DNA from 3 places in the Rhodovastum atsumiense genome. Region 2 is predicted to be linked to each of the others. Evidence: riboswitches for the same ligand, from Rfam matches in the RefSeq annotation. Region 2 holds a riboswitch; each other region holds the start of a gene.

Region 1 (6,659 bases), 1.4 Mb from region 2:
CAGCGATGCCGCTGTCCGTGCCCGCCGCGCCAGCACGGCCGCCCATCGGGCGGAGGTGCGGGAGCGGCTCGCCGCGGCGGTGCCGGAGATGGAGACGCGCGCCAGCCCCTTCCCGCAGCGCCAGGCGGCGCAACGCCACCGGCTCGGCCTGCCGCCCTTCCCGACGACCACCATCGGCTCCTTCCCGCAGACGGCGGAGGTGCGGCGGGCGCGAGCCGCGCTCGGCCGCGGCGAACTCACCGCCGATGCCTATGAGCGGCGGGTGGAAGGCTGGATCGCCGAGGCGGTGCGCTGGCAGGAGGACACCGGCCTCGACGTGCTGGTGCATGGCGAGTTCGAGCGCAACGACATGGTGAAGTACTTCGCCGAGCAGCTCGACGGCTATGCCTTCACGCAGCATGGCTGGGTGCAGTCCTATGGCAGCCGCTGCGTGGCCCCGCCGATCCTGTGGGGGGATGTGTCGCGGCCGCGCCCGATGACGCTGCGCTGGTCGGCCTACGCGCAGTCGCTGACGCGGCGGCCGATGAAGGGCATGCTCACCGGGCCGGTGACGATGCTGCAATGGTCCTTCGTCCGCGACGACCTGCCGCGCGAGACGGTGTGCCGGCAGATCGCGCTGGCGCTGCGCGACGAGGTGCTCGACCTGGAGACGGCCGGCATCCCGGTCATCCAGATCGACGAGCCGGCGTTCCGCGAGGGCCTGCCGTTGCGCCGCGCAGAGCGGGCGGCGTATCTGCGCTGGGCGATCGCCTGCTTCCGCCTGGCTGCCGGCGGCGTGCGCGACGAGACGCAGATCCACACCCACATGTGCTACAGCGAGTTCAACGACATCATCGACGCCATCGCGGCGATGGATGCCGACGTGATCTCGATCGAGACCACGCGCAGCGACATGGAGCTGCTGCGCGTGTTCGCCGATTTCGCCTACCCGAACGAGATCGGGCCGGGGGTGTGGGACATCCACAGCCCCCGGGTGCCGTCGCCCGAGGAGATGGCGACGCTGCTCCAGCACGCCACGGCGGCGATTCCGCCTGACCGGCTGTGGGTCAATCCCGATTGCGGGCTGAAGACGCGCGGCTGGACGGAAGTGCGGGCGGCGCTGGCCAACCTGGTCGCGGCGGCCCGGACGCTGCGCGCGGCGACATAGGCGCGGGGCGCGCTGGCCGGAAACGGCCAGCGCGTCCTTGCCCGCATCAATCCCAGGCGAGCGCGCCGCCGTTCTGGTATTCGGTCACGCGGGTCTCGAAGAAGTTCTTCTCCTTCATCAGGTCCATGGTCTCGCTCATCCAGGGGAAGGGATTGGCGGCCTCGGCGAAGACCGGGGCAAGGCCGAGCTGGGCGCAGCGGCGATTGGCGATGAAATGCATGTACTGGGCGCATAGCTCCGCATTGAGCCCGAGCAGGCCATGGGGCATGGTGTCCCGCCCATAGGCCGCCTCCAGCGCCGCCGCCTCCGCCAGCATGCCCCGCACCTCGTCCTGGAACGCCCTGGTCCAGAGATGCGGGTTCTCGTGCCGGATCTGGTTGATGACGTCGATGCCGAAATTGAGATGGATGCTCTCGTCGCGCAGGATGTACTGGTACTGCCCGGCGATGCCCACCATCCTGTTGCGCCGGCCGAGCGAGAGGATCTGCGCGAAGCCGGTGTAGAACCACATGCCCTCGAACACCACGTAGAAGGCCACGAGATCGCGCAGGAAATCCTGGTCGGCCGCCGGCGTCCCGGTCCGGAAGGCGGGATCGGACAGGGCGCGGGTGTGCCGCAGCGCCCAGGCCGCCTTGTCGGTGATCGAGGGCACTTCCCGGTACATGTTGAACAGCTCGCCGCCGTCGAGGCCGAGGCTCTCGACGATGTACTGGAAGCAATGGGTGTGCACCGCTTCCTCGAAGGCCTGGCGCAGCAGGTATTGCCGGCATTCCGGATTGGCAAGCTGGCGGTAGACGGCGAGCACGATGTTGTTCGCCACCAGGCTCTCCGAGGCGGCGAAGAACCCCAGGTTCCGCCGCACCATGCGCCGTTCTTCCGCGGTCAGGCCGTCACGCGACTTCCACAGGGCGATGTCGGCCTGCATGGAGACCTCGGTCGGCATCCAGTGGTTGTTGCAGGCGGCGAGGTATTTCTCCCAGGCCCATCGATACTTCATGGGCAGGAGCTGGTTGACGTCGGCGCGGGCGTTGAGCAGGCGCTTCTCGTCCACCCGCACCCGGCCGCCGGAGCGGTCGATCTCGCCAAGCCCGGTGGCATCGTGGGCGGGCGCGTTCATTGGCATACCTCGCAGGCCGCATCGGCGATGCTGCAGGCGGGCACGGCGTTGAGCCGGCCATCGGTGCCGGCCAGCGTCGATTTCTCCACCTGCGTGGCGGCACGGGCGCGCAGGTAGTAGGTGGTCTTGAGCCCCATCCGCCAGGCGAGCCGGTACAGCGCGTCGAGCTGCCGGCCGGATGGCCGCGCCATGTAGAGGTTCAGCGATTGCGCCTGGTCGATCCATTTCTGCCGCCGCGCCGCGGCGCGGACCAGCCAGTCCGGCGCGATCTCGAAGGCGGTGGCATAGAGCGCCCGCAGATCCTCCGGGATGCGGTCGATCGCCCCCACCATGCCGTCATGCCGCTTGAGGTCGGCGATCATCGCCGCGTCCCACAGCCCGCGCGCCTTGAGGTCGCGGACGAGACGGGCGTTCACCACGGTGAAGTCGCCGGACATGTTGGCCTTCACATGAAGCTGGCTGAAGGCGGGCTCGATCGAGGGCGAGACGCCGACGATATTGGCGATGGTGGCGGTGGGGGCGATGGCCAGGACGTTGGAATGACGCATGCCCACGGCCTGCACCCGCGCGCGCAGCGCATCCCAGTCCAGGGTCGTGCCGTGGTCGAGCCGCACGTCGCCGTCACGCGCCGCCGCCAGCAGATGCAGGCTGTCGATGGGCAGGATGCCGCGCGACCACAGCGAGCCTTCGAACGAGGCGTAGCGTCCGCGCTCGGCGGCCAGCTCCACCGAGGCGTCGATGGCGAAATAGCTGATGGCTTCCATGGAGGTGTCGGCGAAGTCCACCGCCGCCTCGGAGGCGGTGGGCAGGCGCAGCGTCTCCAGCGCGTCCTGGAAGCCCATCAGGCCGAGGCCGACCGGGCGATGGCGCAGATTGGACCGGCGTGCCTCGGGGATGGAATAAAGGTTGATGTCGATGACGTTGTCCAGCATGCGCATGGCGGTCCGCACCGTGCGGGCGAGCCGGTCGCGGTCGAGCCCGTCGGCGGTGACGTGGGCGGCGAGGTTGACGGAGCCGAGATTGCACACCGCCACCTCGCCGGCACTCGTGTTGAGGGTGATCTCGGTGCACAGATTGGAGGAATGCACGACGCCCGCATGCTGCTGCGGCGATCGCAGGTTGCAGGCATCCTTGAAGGTGATCCAGGGATGGCCGGTCTCGTACAGCATGGTCAGCATGCGCCGCCACAGATCCACCGCCTTCACGGTCCGGAACACCCTGATCCCGCCGCGCGCCGCCTTCGCCTCGTACGTCTCGTAGGCGATCCTGAAGTCGTGGCCGCAGAGATCGTGCAGGTCCGGCACCTCGTCGGGGGAGAACAGCGTCCAGTCGGCCCCGGCCTCCACCCGCTGCATGAACAGGTCGGGGATCCAGTTGGCCGTGTTCATGTCGTGGGTACGGCGGCGGTCGTCGCCGGTGTTCTTGCGCAGGTCGAGGAATTCCTCGATGTCGATGTGCCAGGTCTCCAGGTAGGCGCAGACCGCGCCCTTGCGCTTGCCGCCCTGGTTCACCGCGATGGCGGTGTCGTTCGCCACCTTCAGGAACGGCACCACCCCCTGGCTCTGGCCGTTGGTGCCCCGGATATGCGCGCCCAGCCCGCGCACCTGGGTCCAGTCATTGCCGAGCCCGCCGGAATACTTCGCGAGCAGCGCGTTGTCGCGGATCGCCTTGAAGATGCCGTCGAGGTCGTCCGCCACCGTGGTGAGGAAGCAGGAGGAAAGCTGCGGCCGCCGCGTGCCGGCATTGAAGAGGGTCGGGGTCGAGACCATGAAATCGAAGGAGGACAGCAGCTCGTAGAAGGCGATGGCCCGTGCGTCCCGGTCCTCCTCCCGCAGCGCGAGCCCCATGGCGACGCGCATGAAGAAGGCCTGTGGCAATTCGATGCGGGTGCCGCGGACATGCAGGACATAGCGGTCGTACAGCGTCTGCAGGCCCAGGTAATCGAAATTCAGGTCCCGTTCCGGCCGCAGCGCCGCGCCCAGGCGACCAAGATCGAAGCGCCCGAGTTCGGGATCGAGCAACCCGGCGGCGATGCCGGCCTGCACAAAGGCCGGGAAATACGTGGGATAGCGGGCCGCCATCTCGTCCTGGCCGGGCCGGTCCGGCCGGCCGGACAGGAAACTCAGCGCCTCGCACCGCAGCCGGTCGGCGAGCAGCCGCGCCGCCACCTGGGCATAGGCCGGCTCGGTCTCGACGAGCGTGCGGGCGGCGAGGATCGGCGCCAGCGCCGCTTCGTCCGGCGTGATCCCGTCATGCAGGTCGCGCCATGTCCCGGCCAGCACGGCCTCGGCGGAGACACCCTCAAGCCCGGCGCAGGCATCCCGCACCAGGGCGACGAGCCGGGCGGCATCGGCGGGCGGCAGGCGCGGTGGCGCCGATCGGTCGTGCTGGGTGGAGACGAACATGCGGCGTGAACCCCTTGTGATCTGGGGGCAGGGACCGGGCGGCCGCATGGGACGGCGACGCCGCGCAGGCGTGCCGGGGATGCGGTCCACCGGGGCACCCCGCCCGAGGACGTACGGCTGTCGCGGCAGGTCTCCTGGCTCGCGGGTCCCGGCTTCGGCCCGTCTTCCCAAGGCCGTGCGGCCCCAGTGACATGGATGGGCGGAAGCTCGCCGCTGACAGTTGCGGGGGCAGCGCCGGCCTCGCACCGGCTTCCCTCTTAGCCCTCGATCTTGCGATGCGAGGGACCGTGACACCTATATATAGGGGAATGCCGGCGATTCGTGTCAATATATAGGGCTGCCCGCGCGTCACGGCGGCGCCGCGCGCCGGCGGGGCGAGCCATCCCGCCGGCCCGGGCGTATGACTCCGTCACCGATGTCCAGGGAGCCACGCCGATGCTGCGTGCACGTCTGTCAGGTCTTGCCGGCCGGATGCGGCCGCGGCTGCTGGTGATGATCCCGCTGCTGGCGCTGCTGCTGGCGGCGGCGTCGGGCGGGATTGACCGCACCGTCGACCGGTTCGTGACCCCGCTCGCACCCGAGCAGGCGCGGCAGATCCTGCAACGCACCCAGCTCGCGGCGGGACTGGCCTACGTGACCGTGCGCGCGCTCGGGCGGGTGGTGGGGGTGGCGTCCTCGACCACGGTCAACGCCAATGTCGGGGCACTGGTCAATGGCGGCGCCAGCATCGAGATCGGCAACATCCTGCGCCCCTTCGAGCAATTGCTCGACAGCTTCGCCGACGTGCTGATGGCCAGCCTGGTCTGCGTCACCATCCAGCTGGTGCTGGTGGACGTGCTGGACAGCTTCGCCCTGCCCTGGGTGCTGTCGATCGGGCTCGGCGTGCTGGCGGCCGCCATCCTGACCGGCGCGACGCGGGGGAGCGGGCTGCGGCGACTCGCGCAGGTGCTGATCGCCAGCGCGTTGCTCGGCAAGCTGCTGTTGCCGGTCAGCCTGCAGGCGACCGAGGCGCTGTCGCAGCGGTTCCTGCGTGACCGCGCCGCCCAGGCCGAGCTGACCCTGAACGCCACCCAGGCCGAGCTGACCGCGGCGATGCCGCGCCTCGCCGAGGGGGCGGCCCGACCATGGTACGACCCGCGCCGCCTCACCGACGGGCTGGGCGCGCTCTCGCCGGACCGCCTGGCCGACTCCTTCAGCCGCCTTGCCGCCAGCGTCGAACATGCGGTGGAGGCGAGCCTGACCTGGATGGCGGTGTTCGTTCTGCAGACCGTGGTGTTTCCGCTCACGGTCGCGGGGGCTTCGGTGTGGCTGGTCCGCGCGGCGCTGCGGCGGCGCAGGCCATAGGTTCAATCGTTGCGGTCGTCGCGGAACTGGCGCTCCCCCGAGATCATGGTGGCGATCATCGTCTGGCGGGACATGATTTCCTCGCGCACCGACGCATAGACATGGATGATCGTGAAAATCACGATCATCCACAGACCCAGATGATGCAGCGTGTGCACGTCCTGGCTCGGCAGAACGTCAAGCAGCGTCCCGAAGACGACGTATTCCCAGCTGTCGCGCCCGGTGCCCTCGGAATACAGCGCGAACCCGGTCACGATCATGCCGATCGTGCCGAGCGTCATCGCGAAGAACATCGTGATCTGCGCCAGCGGATTGTGGCCGAGGTATTTCTTCGGCTCGTCCACGAGAAACAGATACCACTTCGCCTCCCACACCACGCCGCGCCACCACGCGCGCTCCCAGACCGGGAGATGGAAGATCTGCCGTGAATGGCGGTTGCCGACGAAGCCCCAGTAGATCCGAAATAGGAATGAAATCGCCAGCACGTAGCCGGACACGAAATGGGTGAAGCGGATATAGCCGAACAGGAAGTTGGCGCTGGCCTCGCCCGGCAGCGTGGGCGGCGGCGAGGCGATCAGGTAGCCGGTCGCGACCAGCACCATCATCGCCAGGGCATGCACCCAGTGCCAGGCCCGCACCGCCGCCT
Region 2 (6,659 bases):
GCCTCGGGGGCGAACAGGCTGCCCACGTAGCGCAGCAACAGATTGCCCCAGGTCTCGTTGGAAAGCAGGAATGTCCTGATGGCGTTCTGGTATTTTTCCTCGGCAGCGGCGGCCATTTCCATGCCGCGGGCCATGGTCGCCAACTGCTTCTGGAAGTCGTCGAGGGGGAAATCCGCAGCGGACGCCGCGACCACGTAGCGCTCTGCCTCGCTGCGTTCCTGGATGGCCAGAGCGCAAGGCTTGAGGAACGTCTGCTGGAGTTCCGCGGTGATTTCAGTCGCACGCGCAGAGGCGAACTCTAGCCAGTCTCGGTCACACTGGAGAAAACTCGGGGACGTCAGTACCTGGCGAGTCACGCCGGCCGCCTCTCATAAATGGTTGACGATAGTTATATATCGCAAAACCGCTGATGTTTTGCTTGTGTTCTACTGTTAGGCGATTCGAATGGCGTAGGTCAATTTTCTTTTTGGTTCGTTTATGAACAAGCGGCCACGCGTTTTCATTCCCGATCCCGCGCGCGCAGCGGCGTGACCCCGGGCCAACCTTGCAGGAGGGGGCGGATCAGGCGGCGGCTTCGAGACGGTGCACGCTGCCGGGGGGGACGGCGATGCTGAAGGCATCGGCATAGGGGATGCCGCGCCGGGCCGCGAGCAGGGCCCGGATGACCCCGGCATGGGTCACGGCCACCACGCAGGCGCCGGGATGGCGGCGTGCCATGTCGGCGGCAAAGGCCAGGGCACGGGTGGCGAGATCGGTGAAGGATTCACCGCCGGGCGGGGAGAGGGTGACGAAGCCGGCACACCAGCGGTCGAGCTCCGGGCGCGGCAGATCGTCCCAGCTTTGGCCTTCCCAGGCGCCGAAATCGAGTTCGTGCAGCCGCGGATCGATGCCGACCGGACCGCCCAGCCGGTCCGCGAGCCGGCGGCAACGTTGCGCGGGGCTGGCCTGGAGCACCCAGGGACCGGGCGGGAGGGCGGCGCGCACCGCTTCGGCATCGGCCGGGAAGCTGTCGGCCAGCGCGACCTCGGTGCGGCCGTAGCACAGGCCCTGCACGCCCGCGACCGCGGTATGGCGCACCAGGATAAGTTTCATGGGGCCAGTCTCATGCCTGCGCCAGCACGGCGAGCAGCATTCCGATCTCGCCCAGTTGCTGCAGGGCGCCCAGGCAATCCCCGGTGTAGCCGCCGAGGCGATGGCGGAACCACAGGAAGCACAGCCCCCAGATGCCGGCCACCACCACCAGTCCGGCCAGCCGGGCAGGGGGCGGCAGGAGCAGCAAGGGCATCAGGGCGGTGATGGCAACGCCGATCAGCCGCGCCCCGGGATGGCCCACGATCGGGCGGGCGCGGCTGGCGTCGGTGCGCGCATAGGGCAGCACCACCATCATCGCCACCGCGGCGCCGCGGCTGAGCGCATGCGCGGCGATGACCGCGGCGGGCAGCAGTGCCGGCGGCAAGGCGGCCATGGCCTGCCATTTCAGCCCGAGCAGCATCACCAGCCCGATCGCCCCGAAGGCGCCGATGCGGGAATCGCGCATGATCTCCAGCACGCGGTCCCGCGTCGTGCCGCCGCCGAAGCCGTCGCAGACATCGGCGAAGCCATCCTCGTGCAGCGCGCCGGTCAGCAGCAGCCCCGCGGCCAGGGCCAGGCCAACCGCCACGCCGGGCGGGAACAGCGTCGCCGACACCGCCCAGACGCCGGCGACCGCCGCCCCCACCGCCGCGCCGACCAGGGGCCAGTAGGCGCTGGCGCGGCGCTGGTCCTCGGGAACCAGCTCCGGCAGCGAGGGCAGCGGCACCCGGGTGAAGAACATCGCCGCCGCCCAGACGGCGCGCGCCTCGCGGACCAGCAGCGTCATGGCTGCGGCGCCACGCCCGTCCGTTCGCTGACCCCGGCGGCCTCGAAGGTCGCCATCTCCTCCAGGAAGCCGGCGGCGGCGCGCACCAGCGGCCAGGCCAGGGCCGCGCCGGTGCCTTCGCCCAGGCGCAGGCCCAGATCGAGCAGCGGGCGCCCACCGAGGGCCTCGACGGCGAGGCGATGCGGGCCGTCGCCCGAGACATGGGCGAACACGGCGTAGTCGAGCATGGCCGGCGCGAGCCGGGCGGCGACGAGGGCGGCCGAGGTGGCGATGATGCCGTCCACCAGCACCAGCATGCGCCGCGATGCTGCCGCCAGCATGGCGCCGGCCATCATGGCGATCTCGCAACCGCCGAAGGCGGCGAGCGCTTCCAGCGGGTCGCGCACGCCGGGGTGGCGGGCCTGCACCCGCGCCAGGATCTCGCGCTTGCGGGCGTGTCCGGCCGGGTCGTGCCCGGCGCCGATGCCGACGCAGTCGGCAAGCGGGATATCGAGCAGGGCGCTGGTGATCAGCGCGGCGGCCGAGGAATTCCCGATGCCCATCTCGCCCGGCAGGATGGCGTTGCAGCCCCGGGCGGCGAGGTCGGCCACCACCTGTCCGCCGCGGTCGAGGCAGAGCGCGACCTCGTCCGGCGTGAGCGCGGTCTCCTGCAGGGCGTTGCGGGTGCCATGGCGGACCTTGAGGTCGATCAGGTCGGGATGGGGCGGCAGGTCGACGGCGACGCCGGCGTCGATCACCTTCACCGGCAGGCCGGCGAGGCGGGCGAACACGTTGATGCCGGCGCCGCCCGCGAGGAAGTTGGCCACCATTTGCGGCGTCACTTCCGGCGGAAAAGGGCTGACGCCGTCGCGGGCGAAGCCGTGGTCGCCGGCGAAGACCAGCACCGCCGGCGCGGTCAGCACCGGCCGTGTGGTGCCCTGCATCAACCCGAGCCGCAGCGCGAGGTCTTCGAGCCGGCCCAATGAGCCGGGTGGCTTGGTCTTGGCGTCGATGCGGGCCTGCAGGGCGGTGGTGAGATCGTGGGCAAGCGGCGGGATCGCGGGGGCCTGCCAGGACGCGGGATGGCTCATGGAGGTGTCACTTCGGGGAAAAAGGGGATCCAAGGGCCTTTGGCCCTTGGTGGAGGTGCAGGAGGCAAAGCCTCCTGCCGGGGCCGGGGCAGCGCCCCGGGCGTTCAGATCCCAAGGTATCGCCGCACCGGATCAAGGTTGACGTGTGCGGCGACGTGTTCGGCCATGGCGGCGTAGAGCGCGCGGCGCTGTTCCGCCCAAGGAACGGCATGTGGTTTGTAGTCTGTGAACCCCGCGGCCGTGGCAAGGCGGGCGCGGGAGCGGGGGGATTCGAACCAGCCGTGCAGGTAGGTGCCCCAGACCCGCCCAGCCTGTGTCCCTTCCGGGCGTGGGGTTCCGTCGTTCCACACCTGGTGCAGGGGCGTGCAGGGCCCGGTGGCGATGGTTTCGCCCATGTGGATTTCGTAGGCGGACCAGCGGTCACCGTCGCATTCGGCTTCGGTCGCGCGCAGGGTCTTGGCGGCGTGGAAGGTGGTGGCCACCGGCAGCAGGCCGAGCCCGGCTTCGTCGCCGGCATCCCCGGCCACGCCCGTGGGATCGTGCAGCCATTCCCCCAGCATCTGGTAGCCGCCGCACAGCCCGACCACGAGCGTGCCGGCGGCGGCGGCGTCGCGGATCACCCGGTCCAGGCCGCGGGCGCGCAGCCAGCGCAGGTCGGCGATGGTGTTCTTCGAGCCCGGCAGCACGATGGCGCGGGCGCGGGCCAGCACGTCGGCGTCCTCGGTCCAGCGCACGCGCACGCCGGCATCGTCCCACCAGGGCTGGCAGTCGGTGAGGTTGGAAGCGTGCGGGGTGCGCACCCAGGCCAGGGTGTCGCCCTGTCCGCGATCCTGGTCGGCGGCGGAGAAGCCGTCCTCCTCCTCGGGCTGCAGGTCGCGGCGCAGCGGCACGGTGCCGAGCACGGGGAAGCCGGGCGCGTAGGGGGCGAGCCAGGATTGCGGGTCTGGAAAGAGCGACGCGTCGCCACGGAAGCGGTTGACGATGGCGCCGAGGCAGCGGGCGCGATCCGCCTCGTCCAGCAGGGCCCAGGTGCCGGCGAGCTGGGCGAAGATGCCGCCGCGGTCGATGTCGCCCACCAGCAGCCAGCGTCCGTCCAGGTGGCGGACCGGCCGCAGGTTGGCGATGTCGCGGGCCATCAGGTTCAGTTCCACCGGACTGCCGGCGCCTTCCATCACCAGCACGTCGCAGCGTGACCGCCAGGTTTCCAACGTGTCGGCGACGACCTGCCAGAGCCGCTCGGCGCGGCCGTAATAATCGCGGGCGGCGCAATGGCCCTCGGCGCGGCCGAGCACGATCACCTGCGATCCCATGCCGCCGGAAGGCTTGAGCAGCACCGGGTTCATCTCCACCGTCGGCAGCAGGCCGCAGGCCTCGGCCTGCACCGCCTGGGCGCGTGCCATCTCGCCGCCGTCGAGGGTGACCCAGGCGTTGTTGGACATGTTCTGCGCCTTGAATGGCGCGACGCGCACGCCTTCGCGGCGCAGCCAGGCGCACAGCGCCGCGGTCATCCAGCTTTTGCCGGCACCCGATCCGGTGCCGAGCACGCCAAGCGCCTTCATGGGACCTCTCTGACAGGGGGATCGTCGGGCATGCATGGCGTCCTGCAGGCGTGCCGGGTGGGCTGCACCGCGGCCGATCCGATACGGCGAGTGCCGCCTGCGGGTCTTTCTCCCGCCGCGTCCGGTTCATCCCGCCCGGGCGCACGCGCGCATTCTCGACGCCGGCCGGTTTCCTGGCTCGCAGGTCCTCGCCGGTGTCCGCCTTCTCACCCCGGTGGCGAGGCAATGGCTCGTTGGACCCGGCTCGCTGCCAACAGTTGCGGGAGCAGCCGCGCCCCGGACTGCCATTGCGGCCCGGGCGCGTTCCCGTTTCAGCCCTTGCGGGCACCGGCGCCTGCCCCAGGTGTTAGGCCCGATCGCCCCGGCACGCAACCGGTCCAACCGCGCGGCGATTGCGCGGGCGTATCGGCATGGCGCGAAGCGGCCCGGCAATCAGGACATTGGAATGTCCTGGTCAGGGAAGCTATGAGACAGGGTGAAGCAGGATTTCAACGGACGATGACCATGATGCTGCGGCGTGGTGTGGTGGCGGGCCTGATCGGCGGTGCGGCAGCGCTCGGGGCCGTGCCCCTGTTGACGAGCTCGCCGGCGCCAGCGCCGGCCCCGGCGGCCCCGCCGCCGCCTGCCCCGGTGCCGCAGCCGGTGGCGCTGACCACGCCGGTGCTGCAGCCGGCGGTGTTGCCGCCGACAGTACCGGCCCGTCCGGCCACGCTGCTGCCGCCCTGGCGCCGCTATGCCATCTCCCCCGCCGCCGCCGAGGGGAAACCGGTGATCAGCATCGTCATCGACGACCTCGGGGCGACGCGCCTGACGGAGCGCACGGTGGCGCTGCCGGGGCCGCTGACGCTGGCCTGGTTCCCGTTCGCGCCGCGCCTGCCCGAGCAGGTGGCCGCCGCCGCCGCCCGGGGCCACGAGGCGCTGCTGCACATGCCGATGCAGTCCTTCTCCAACAGCACCAGCCAGACCGGGCCCGATCCGCTGCGCATCGACCTGCGCCCGGAAGTGAACCTGGCGCGGCTGCGCACGGCGATCGCGGCGGTGCCGGAGGCGGTGGGGCTGAACAACCACATGGGCAGCGTGGCGACGCGCGACCCCGCCCTGATGTCACTGGTGGCGGCCGAGACCCACCGGCAGGGCATGCTGTTCCTTGACAGCGTGGTGATCCCGCACAGCCAGGGCCTGCCCTGCGCGCTGCAGGCCGGCGTGCCGGCCGCGGGCAACGACATCTTCCTCGACCCGGTGAAGGGCACCTATTCGGTGATGGAGCAGCTCGCGCGGGTGGAGCACATCGCGCGGCATCGCGGCTACGCCATCGCCATCGGCCATCCGCATCCGAAGACCCTGGACGGGCTGGCGGCCTGGCTGCCCGGCGTGGCCGCCAAGGGGTTCGTGCTGTGGCCGGTCTCGGCGTCCGTGGCGTTCCGCAACCGGATCGACCTCTCGACCCTGGGCTCCGCCTGACCCCCCTGCGCCGCGGCCCCCGACGCGGCCGCGGCGGCCCCTGGCTGGCGAGCCCGATCAAATCAAAGACCAGCATCGAAGCAGCAACGGGAAGTAGCACCGCGAACGGAACACCTGTGCTCCGCTCACGAGGAATATGTGCGTTTTGTCACGTGAATCGTGATGCGAAAACAGGAACCAATCCTGCTTACCCCAGCTACTTTCTGCCAAAACCGCGGCACTAGCGAAAATTCCGCGCGGCCGCCTTGCGGGCAGCCACGGACTGGCCCGGTGCCGATCATGGCGCTGAAACCCTATAAGTTGACCTTCGAGTTTGACCGTTTCTCTCTGCTGGCCCGCCGAGCTGCCGTCTCGCCCTCCGGTCCAGGATCAGAAAGGCTTCATGTGCGCATGCGCTGGACCAGGATCGTTGCCGCTGTGAGCCTGCCGGCTCTGCTGCTTGCCGGATGCAAGGACGATAAAAAGCAGGAGACGTTGCAGCCGGCCTTCGACATGACCGGCTATGCCCGGCAGCTCGTCGAGCAGAACCTGCGTGCCCTTTCGGACTCGCCGCCCGCCGTCAGGATCCGCGGCGTGCAGGTGTATCCGCAGGCCATGCCACGGCAGATCGCCGTCTGCGGCCAGGTCGACCTTGCGCGCGGCAATGGCGGCATGTTCACGCTGTTCGTCTCCGTGGTGTCCTACGAGGACGGATCCGGCGCGAAACCCCCC
Region 3 (6,659 bases), 3.2 Mb from region 2:
AGCGGCGACCCCGCCCCGGTCGGGGAGAATCCGGATCCGCAGGTGCGCAACCCCTCCGGCACCTCGTTCACCCTGAACCGCGGCGTCTTCGTCATCGGCGAGGTGCAGTACAGCATCAACGGCGGCGAGGACGCGACCGGGCTTCCCGGCACCTACAAGGTCGGTGGCTGGTACAACTCCAACCAGTTCTCCGACCAGCGCTATGCCAATGACGGCCTGCTGCTCGCCGATCCGTCGAGCAGCGGGGTGGCGCTGGGCCGCACCAACAACTGGAGCCTCTATGCCGTGGCCGACCAGATGGTCTGGCGCAAGCCCGGCACCAAGGACCAGGGCATCGGCGTGTTCGGCCGCATCACCGGCACCACCAATGACCGCAATCCGGTGAACTTCTTCATGAACGTGGGCGTCACCTGGAAGGGGGCGATCCCCGCCCGCGAGAACGACACGATCGGGTTGGGCATCGGCTATGCCCATATCGGTGCCAAGGCCCGCCGCTACGATCGCGACGTGACGTATTTCACCGATGCGTCCTATCCGATCCGCAACAGCGAGACGGTGCTGGAACTGACCTACCAGGCGCAGGTCACGCCATGGCTGATCGTGCAGCCGGACTTCCAGTACGTGTTCCGCCCGGCCGGCGGCGTGCCCGATCCGCTCGATCCCACCAAGCGCATCGGCGACGCCGCCATCTTCGGGCTGCGCAGCACCATCACCTTCTGACGCAGGCACGTAGCACGTAGAGCGGATTTCATCCGCCACACGCTTGCTCACTTGACAAAGTGCCCTGTCGAAAGCTACGGGTTTCGTGTCGTGGTTCTTCTGTTTCCATCTGCCGGAAGCAGAAGCTAAGAGGGAATCCGGTGCGTCTGCCGACCATGCCGGAGCTGCCCCCGCAACTGTGAGCGGCGAGCCATCATCCGATTTGCGTCACTGGTGCCGGAACGGCATCGGGAAGGCCAGGACGGAGGCGACGACCCGCAAGCCAGGAGACCTGCCACGGCCGTCGAACGTCCTCGGGCGGGGTGTCCCGGTGGTGCGACTGCGTTGGAACGGGCCTGACGGTTCCGGTTTTCGCAGACGCTCCCTCTCCACCCCGTCTCCGTGACGATCCGGCGTGACCGACACTGGTTCGGACCGGTGGGAGCCAAAGGCGGCGCCCAACGGCCTGCCCTCCGCCGTGCCGGGTGCGGTGCGGCGCATTGGCGCGGAGGCCATCGATGCGGATCCTGCTGATCCATCCCAATTACCATTCCGGCGGTGCCGAGATCGCCGGCAAGTGGTCGCCCGCCTGGGCCGCCTATCTGGCGGGCTACCTGAAGGCGGCCGGCTACGCCGACATCCGCTTCATCGACGCGATGAACGACGACATCTCCGATGAAGCCCTGCGGGACATGCTCGCCGCCGAGACGCCCGACATCGTCGGCACCGCCGCCATCACCCCGGCGATCTACACCGCCGAACGGGTGCTGAAGATCGCCAAGGAGGTGCATCCGAACGTCATCACGGTGCTCGGTGGCATCCACCCGACCTTCATGTACCAGCCGGTGCTGATGGAAGCGCCCTGGATCGACGCGATCATCCGCGGCGAGGGCGAGGCGGTGCTGCTGAACCTGGTGCGCGCGGTCGACCAGGGACGCTGGCCGACCGAACGCGGCCAGGTCAACGGCATCGCCTACCGCGAGGACGCCCAGGTGATCGCCACCCCGGCCGAACCGCCGATCCGCGATGTCGACACCATCGTCCCGGACTGGAGCATCCTGGACTGGAAGAAATACATCTACATCCCGCTCGGCGTGCCGGTGGCGACGCCGAACCTCGCGCGCGGCTGCCCCTTCACCTGCAGCTTCTGCAGCCAGTGGAAGTTCTGGCGCGACTACCGCGTGCGCGACCCGAAAAAGGTGGTGGACGAGATCGAGACGCTGGTGCGCGACCATGGCGTCGGCTTCTTCATCCTCGCCGACGAAGAGCCCACCATCAACAAGAAGAAGTTCGTCGAGTTCTGCCAGGAACTGATCGACCGCGGCCTGCCCGACAAGATCCAGTGGGGCATCAACACGCGTGTCACCGACGTGCTGCGCGATGAGGCCGACCTGCCATTTTACCGCAAGGCCGGATTGGTGCATATCTCGCTTGGCACCGAGGCGGCGGCACAGCTCAAGCTCGACCTGTTCAACAAGGAAACCACTGTCGCCGACAACAAGAAGGCGATCACGCTGCTGCGCCAGAACGGCATCGTCACCGAGGCGCAGTTCATCGTCGGGCTGGAGAACGAGACGGCGGAAACGCTGGAAGAAACCTACCAGATGGTCATGGACTGGAATCCGGACATGGCCAACTGGTCGATGTTCACCCCCTGGCCGTTCTCCGACCTGTTCCGCGAGCTTGGCGACAAGGTCGAGGTGTTCGACTTCGAGAAATACAACTTTGTCACCCCGATCATGAAGCCGGCGGCGATGGAGCGCGGCGAGCTGCTCGACCGGGTGATGCACAACTACCGCCGCTTCTACATGCACAAGTCGCTGTTCTCCTATCCGTGGCAGCGCGACCCGTACCGGCGGAAATATCTGCTCGGCTGCCTGAAGGCCTATCTGAAGAGCGCGTTCGAACGGAAATTCTACGACCTCGGCCGGTTCGGCTACTGGGGCCCGCAGTCGAAGAAGAAGGTGGACTTCCATTTCGACGATCGCCGCGACGTCGCCGGGGCCACCGTGACCGCATCGGCGGCAGCCTGGAAAAACGCGCCCCGGCGCAAGCAGGAAGCCGCCACCACCGCGGCGGCGGCAGCGCAGATCCGTGCCTGCGGTGGCGGCGACCAGCAAATGGCGGAGTGAGGCGATGGCTGCTTTGGAAACAAGAAAGGCCAGGGCTCTGCCCTGGACCCGGCAGGGGCCACAAGGCCCCTGCACCCCAAAAGCGCTGCGCGGCACAGAAAGATCGGGTTCCAAGGGCGAAGCCCTTGGTGGAGGTCCAGGGGGCAAAGCCCCCTGGTGGGGCCCGGGGCAACGCCCCGCGAAAGGTGCAACATGAACGCGATGCTTCCATGGCCCGAGGATGATTGCCGGCAGCAGCACCGCCCGATCTGGACCTCGTTCCGCTTCCCGTGTCCGGGCAATCCGCCCGATTCCTGGTTCCGCGCCTGGCGTGCGCTGGCACGCGTGATCCTGTACCTGTCGCGCTGATGCCCCCTGCCCCCGATTCCTCGCACCCGCAACCGGATCCTTCATGACCGACCAGCTCGCCCCGATCGTGTTCACCCCGCGCACCGTCTCCCTGCCGCGACGCGCCCGCGCCCTGATGATCCAGGGCACCAGCTCCGATGTCGGCAAGAGCATGCTGGTGGCCGGGCTGTGCCGCGCCTACACGCGGCGCGGCCTGGTGGTGCGTCCGTTCAAAGCGCAGAACATGAGCAACAACGCCGCCGTGGTGCGTGATGCCGACGCCCCGGCCGAGGCGCGCGGCGAGATCGGCCGGGCGCAGGCGCTGCAGGCGCGGGCCTGCCGGGTGCCGGCCTCGATTCACATGAATCCGGTGCTGCTCAAGCCGCAGACCAATATCGGCTCGCAGGTGGTGCTGCGTGGCCGGGTGCTCGGCAACTGCCCGGCCCGCATCTATCACCAGATGCGGCACGGGCTGATGCCGGCGGTGGTGGACAGCTACGAGCGCCTCGCCGCCGAGGCCGACCTGGTACTGGTGGAGGGCGCGGGCAGCGGGGCGGAGCTCTATCTGCGCAATTCCGACATCACCAACATGCACCTGGCCGAGACGCTCGATTTGCCGGTGGTGGTGCTGGGCGACCTCGATCGCGGCGGCACCATGGCGGCGATCGTGGGCACGCATGCCCTGCTCTCCTCCACCGACCGCGCCCGCGTGGCGGGTTATCTGGTCAACAAGTTCCGTGGTGATTTCTCGCTGTTCGAGCCGGCCTGCGAGATCATTTCCGAGCGCACCGGCTGGCCGTTCCTGGGCGTGCTGCGCTGGTTCGAGCAGGCGGACCGACTGCCGGCCGAGGATTCGCTGGCGCTGGAACGCCCGGCCACGGGCGGCGCGGGCGGGCTGAAGGTGGCGGTGCCGCATCTCTCGCGCATCGCCAATTTCGACGATCTCGACCCGCTCGGCGCCGAGCCGGGGGTCTCGGTGCGCTGGGTGCATCCGGGCCATCCGATCCCGCGCGACAGCGACGTGATCGTGCTGCCCGGCTCCAAGGCGACGCGCAGCGACCTCGATGTGCTGCGACGCGAGGGCTGGGACCTGGATATCCTCGCGCATGTACGCGGCGGCGGCCGCGTGGTCGGGCTGTGTGCCGGATTCCAGATGCTCGGCCGCGTGGTGCGCGACCCCACCGGTATCGAGGGCCCGCCCGGCGAGACGCCGGGGCTTGGCCTGCTCGACATCGAGACCGAGATCGGCGGCGAGAAGCGCCTGATCGAGATCGACATGCTCGACCATGCCAGCGGCGAGCGCGTCACCGGCTACGAGATGCACATGGGCCGCACCACCGGCCCCGGTCTCGCACGTCCCTGGCTGCTGCTCGATGACGGCAGCGGCGCGCCGCCGCGTCCGGAAGGGGCGGTGTCGCGCTGTGGCCGCGTCACCGGTGCCTATGTGCACGGGCTGTTCGGCGCCGACGGCTTCCGCGCGCGCTGGCTCGATCGGGTCGGCGCGCAAGCGGCGGCGCTGGATTTCGAGGCGCGCACCGAAGCCGCGATCGAGGCACTGGCCGATCATGTCGAGGCCAATCTCGATCTGGATGCGCTGCTGGCGCTGGCCCGATGAGCGCCGCGGCCCTGGCGGACACTCCCACCGCCTGGACAGTGCCAGAGATCCCGCCGCTGGCGCGGCACCTGGCACCGGCGCTGCAGCAACGCATCGACGACAAGACCAAGCCGCGCGGCGCCTTCGGCCGGCTGGAGGAACTGGCGCTGCGGCTGGGGCTGATGCAGGCCACGCTGCAGCCGCGGCTGGTGGCGCCGACGGTGGTAATCTTCGCCGGCGACCACGGGCTGGCGGCCGAAGGCGTGTCGCCCTTCCCCCAGGAAGTCTCGGCGCAGGTGGCGCGCGCCATCCTGGCCGGCCATGCCGGCAGCGCGGTGATGGCGCGGCAGGCGGGGCTGGCGCTGAAGCTGGTGGATGCGGGGCTGGCGGTGGACCTGCCGCCGCATCCCGACCTGATCGTGATGAAGGTGCGCGCGGGCAGCCGCAATGCACTGCATGAACCGGCCCTGACCCCGGCCGAGGTGACGCTGTGCCTGCAACGCGGCGCCACCGTCGTCGATGCGCTGGCGGCACAGGGCTGCAACGCCCTGCTGCCCGGCGAGAAAGGCATCGGCAATTCCTCGGCCGCGGCGCTGATCTACGCGGCGCTGCTGGAACGCCCGCTGCATGAATGCGTCGGCATCGGCGCCGGCAGCGCGGGATCAGCGCTGGCCCGCAAACAGGACGTGCTGGCGCAGGTCTGGCGGCGCCACCATGCCGCGCGCACGCCGCTGGCGGCGCTCTCGGCCTTCGGCGGCTGCGAGATCGCGATGATGACCGGGGCGATGCTGCAGGCGGCGTCGCGGCGGATGCTGGTAATGGTGGACGGGGTCATCGCCACCGCGGCGATGCTGGCAGCGACGCGGCTGGCGCCGGCCGTACGCGACTACGCCGTGTTCGCGCATCTCTCGGGCGATGGGCCGCACCGGCATGCGGTGGCGGCGCTGGGCGGGCGGCCGTTGCTGGACCTGGGGTTGCGGCTGGGCGAAGCGAGCGGGGCGGCGCTGGCCTGGCCGCTGGTGCGCGCCTCCGTCGCCATGCTGGATGAGATGGCGAGCTTCGACGAAGCCGGCGTGAGCGGGCGCGAGGTGGTGCTGCCATGCAGCGGCTGACCACCGAGGTGCGGGCGGTCCTGGCGGCGGCGGTATTCTTCAGCCGCCTGCCGGTGCCGCGCCGGCCGTTGCTGGACGCCGCCGACCTGCGCCGCGCCGCCTGTTACTGGCCCCTGATCGGGCTGGTGGTCGGCGCGGCGATGGGGACGTGCTGGGCGGCGGCGCGGCCCTGGCTGGCCGCGCCGGTGGCGGCGGGGCTCGCAGTGGCGGTCGGCGTGCTGCTGACCGGCGCGCTGCAGGAAGACGGCTTCGCCGATGTCTGCGACGGCTTCGGCGGCGGCGCCACGCGCGAGCGCGTGTTGGCGATCATGCAGGATTCCTGTGTCGGCAGCTACGGGATGGCAGGGCTGGTGGTGATGGTGGGGTTGCGCTGGCAGGCGATGGCGGCGCTGCCGGGGGCGATCCTGCCAGCCACCGTACTGGCCGCGCAGGCCGCCAGCCGCGCCTGGGCGGTGGCGCTGATGGCGGTGCTGCCCTACGCCCGCGGCGAGGGCAGCCGGGCGCGGCCGGTGGTGGGGCGGAAGAGCGCGCCGCGCCTGGCCCTGGCCGCGGCCACGGGGCTGGCGCCATTCCTGCTTGGCGTGCCGCTGCCGGCACTCGGGGCGGCTGCCCTGGTCTGGCTGGGCTGCGTGCTGTGGTTCGGCGGGCGGATCGGTGGCTACACGGGCGATTGCGTGGGGGCGACGCAGCAGGTGACGGAGCTGGCGATCCTGCTGGCAGTGCTGGCGACCGCCTGAGCGGCCGCCTGTCCCGGTTCACTATAAAAAAGGGGAAATCTCTCATGGCGGAAGAAGC

Evidence for each region. Region 2 has a riboswitch for cobalamin ahead of NBY65_RS10160 (cobyric acid synthase). Riboswitches for the same ligand answer to the same signal wherever they lie in the genome.
Region 1: another riboswitch for cobalamin. It lies ahead of NBY65_RS16560 (ribonucleoside-diphosphate reductase subunit alpha); the one in region 2 lies ahead of NBY65_RS10160 (cobyric acid synthase).
Region 3: another riboswitch for cobalamin. It lies ahead of bchE (magnesium-protoporphyrin IX monomethyl ester anaerobic oxidative cyclase); the one in region 2 lies ahead of NBY65_RS10160 (cobyric acid synthase).

Annotation. Positions count from the first base shown of each region.
Region 1 covers NZ_OW485601.1:3,642,800-3,649,458, reverse strand. The annotation lists gene metE (5-methyltetrahydropteroyltriglutamate--homocysteine S-methyltransferase) at 1-1,147, shown strand, start outside; gene NBY65_RS16565 (ribonucleotide-diphosphate reductase subunit beta) at 1,194-2,264, opposite strand; gene NBY65_RS16560 (ribonucleoside-diphosphate reductase subunit alpha) at 2,261-4,669, opposite strand; cobalamin riboswitch at 4,777-4,974, opposite strand; gene NBY65_RS16555 (hypothetical protein) at 5,105-6,013, shown strand; gene cybH (Ni/Fe-hydrogenase, b-type cytochrome subunit) at 6,016-6,659, opposite strand, start outside.
Region 2 covers NZ_OW485601.1:2,226,301-2,232,959, forward strand. The annotation lists gene NBY65_RS10140 (hypothetical protein) at 1-356, opposite strand, end outside; gene cobC (alpha-ribazole phosphatase family protein) at 562-1,092, opposite strand; gene NBY65_RS10150 (adenosylcobinamide-GDP ribazoletransferase) at 1,103-1,858, opposite strand; gene cobT (nicotinate-nucleotide--dimethylbenzimidazole phosphoribosyltransferase) at 1,855-2,928, opposite strand; gene NBY65_RS10160 (cobyric acid synthase) at 3,033-4,487, opposite strand; cobalamin riboswitch at 4,634-4,834, opposite strand; gene NBY65_RS10165 (divergent polysaccharide deacetylase family protein) at 4,986-5,948, shown strand; gene NBY65_RS10170 (SH3 domain-containing protein) at 6,366-6,659, shown strand, end outside.
Region 3 covers NZ_OW485601.1:5,401,304-5,407,962, reverse strand. The annotation lists gene NBY65_RS24355 (carbohydrate porin) at 1-720, shown strand, start outside; cobalamin riboswitch at 795-1,013, shown strand; gene bchE (magnesium-protoporphyrin IX monomethyl ester anaerobic oxidative cyclase) at 1,218-2,831, shown strand; gene NBY65_RS24345 (hypothetical protein) at 3,024-3,179, shown strand; gene NBY65_RS24340 (cobyric acid synthase) at 3,295-4,773, shown strand; gene cobT (nicotinate-nucleotide--dimethylbenzimidazole phosphoribosyltransferase) at 4,770-5,864, shown strand; gene NBY65_RS24330 (adenosylcobinamide-GDP ribazoletransferase) at 5,852-6,601, shown strand; gene NBY65_RS24325 (cob(I)yrinic acid a,c-diamide adenosyltransferase) at 6,646-6,659, shown strand, end outside.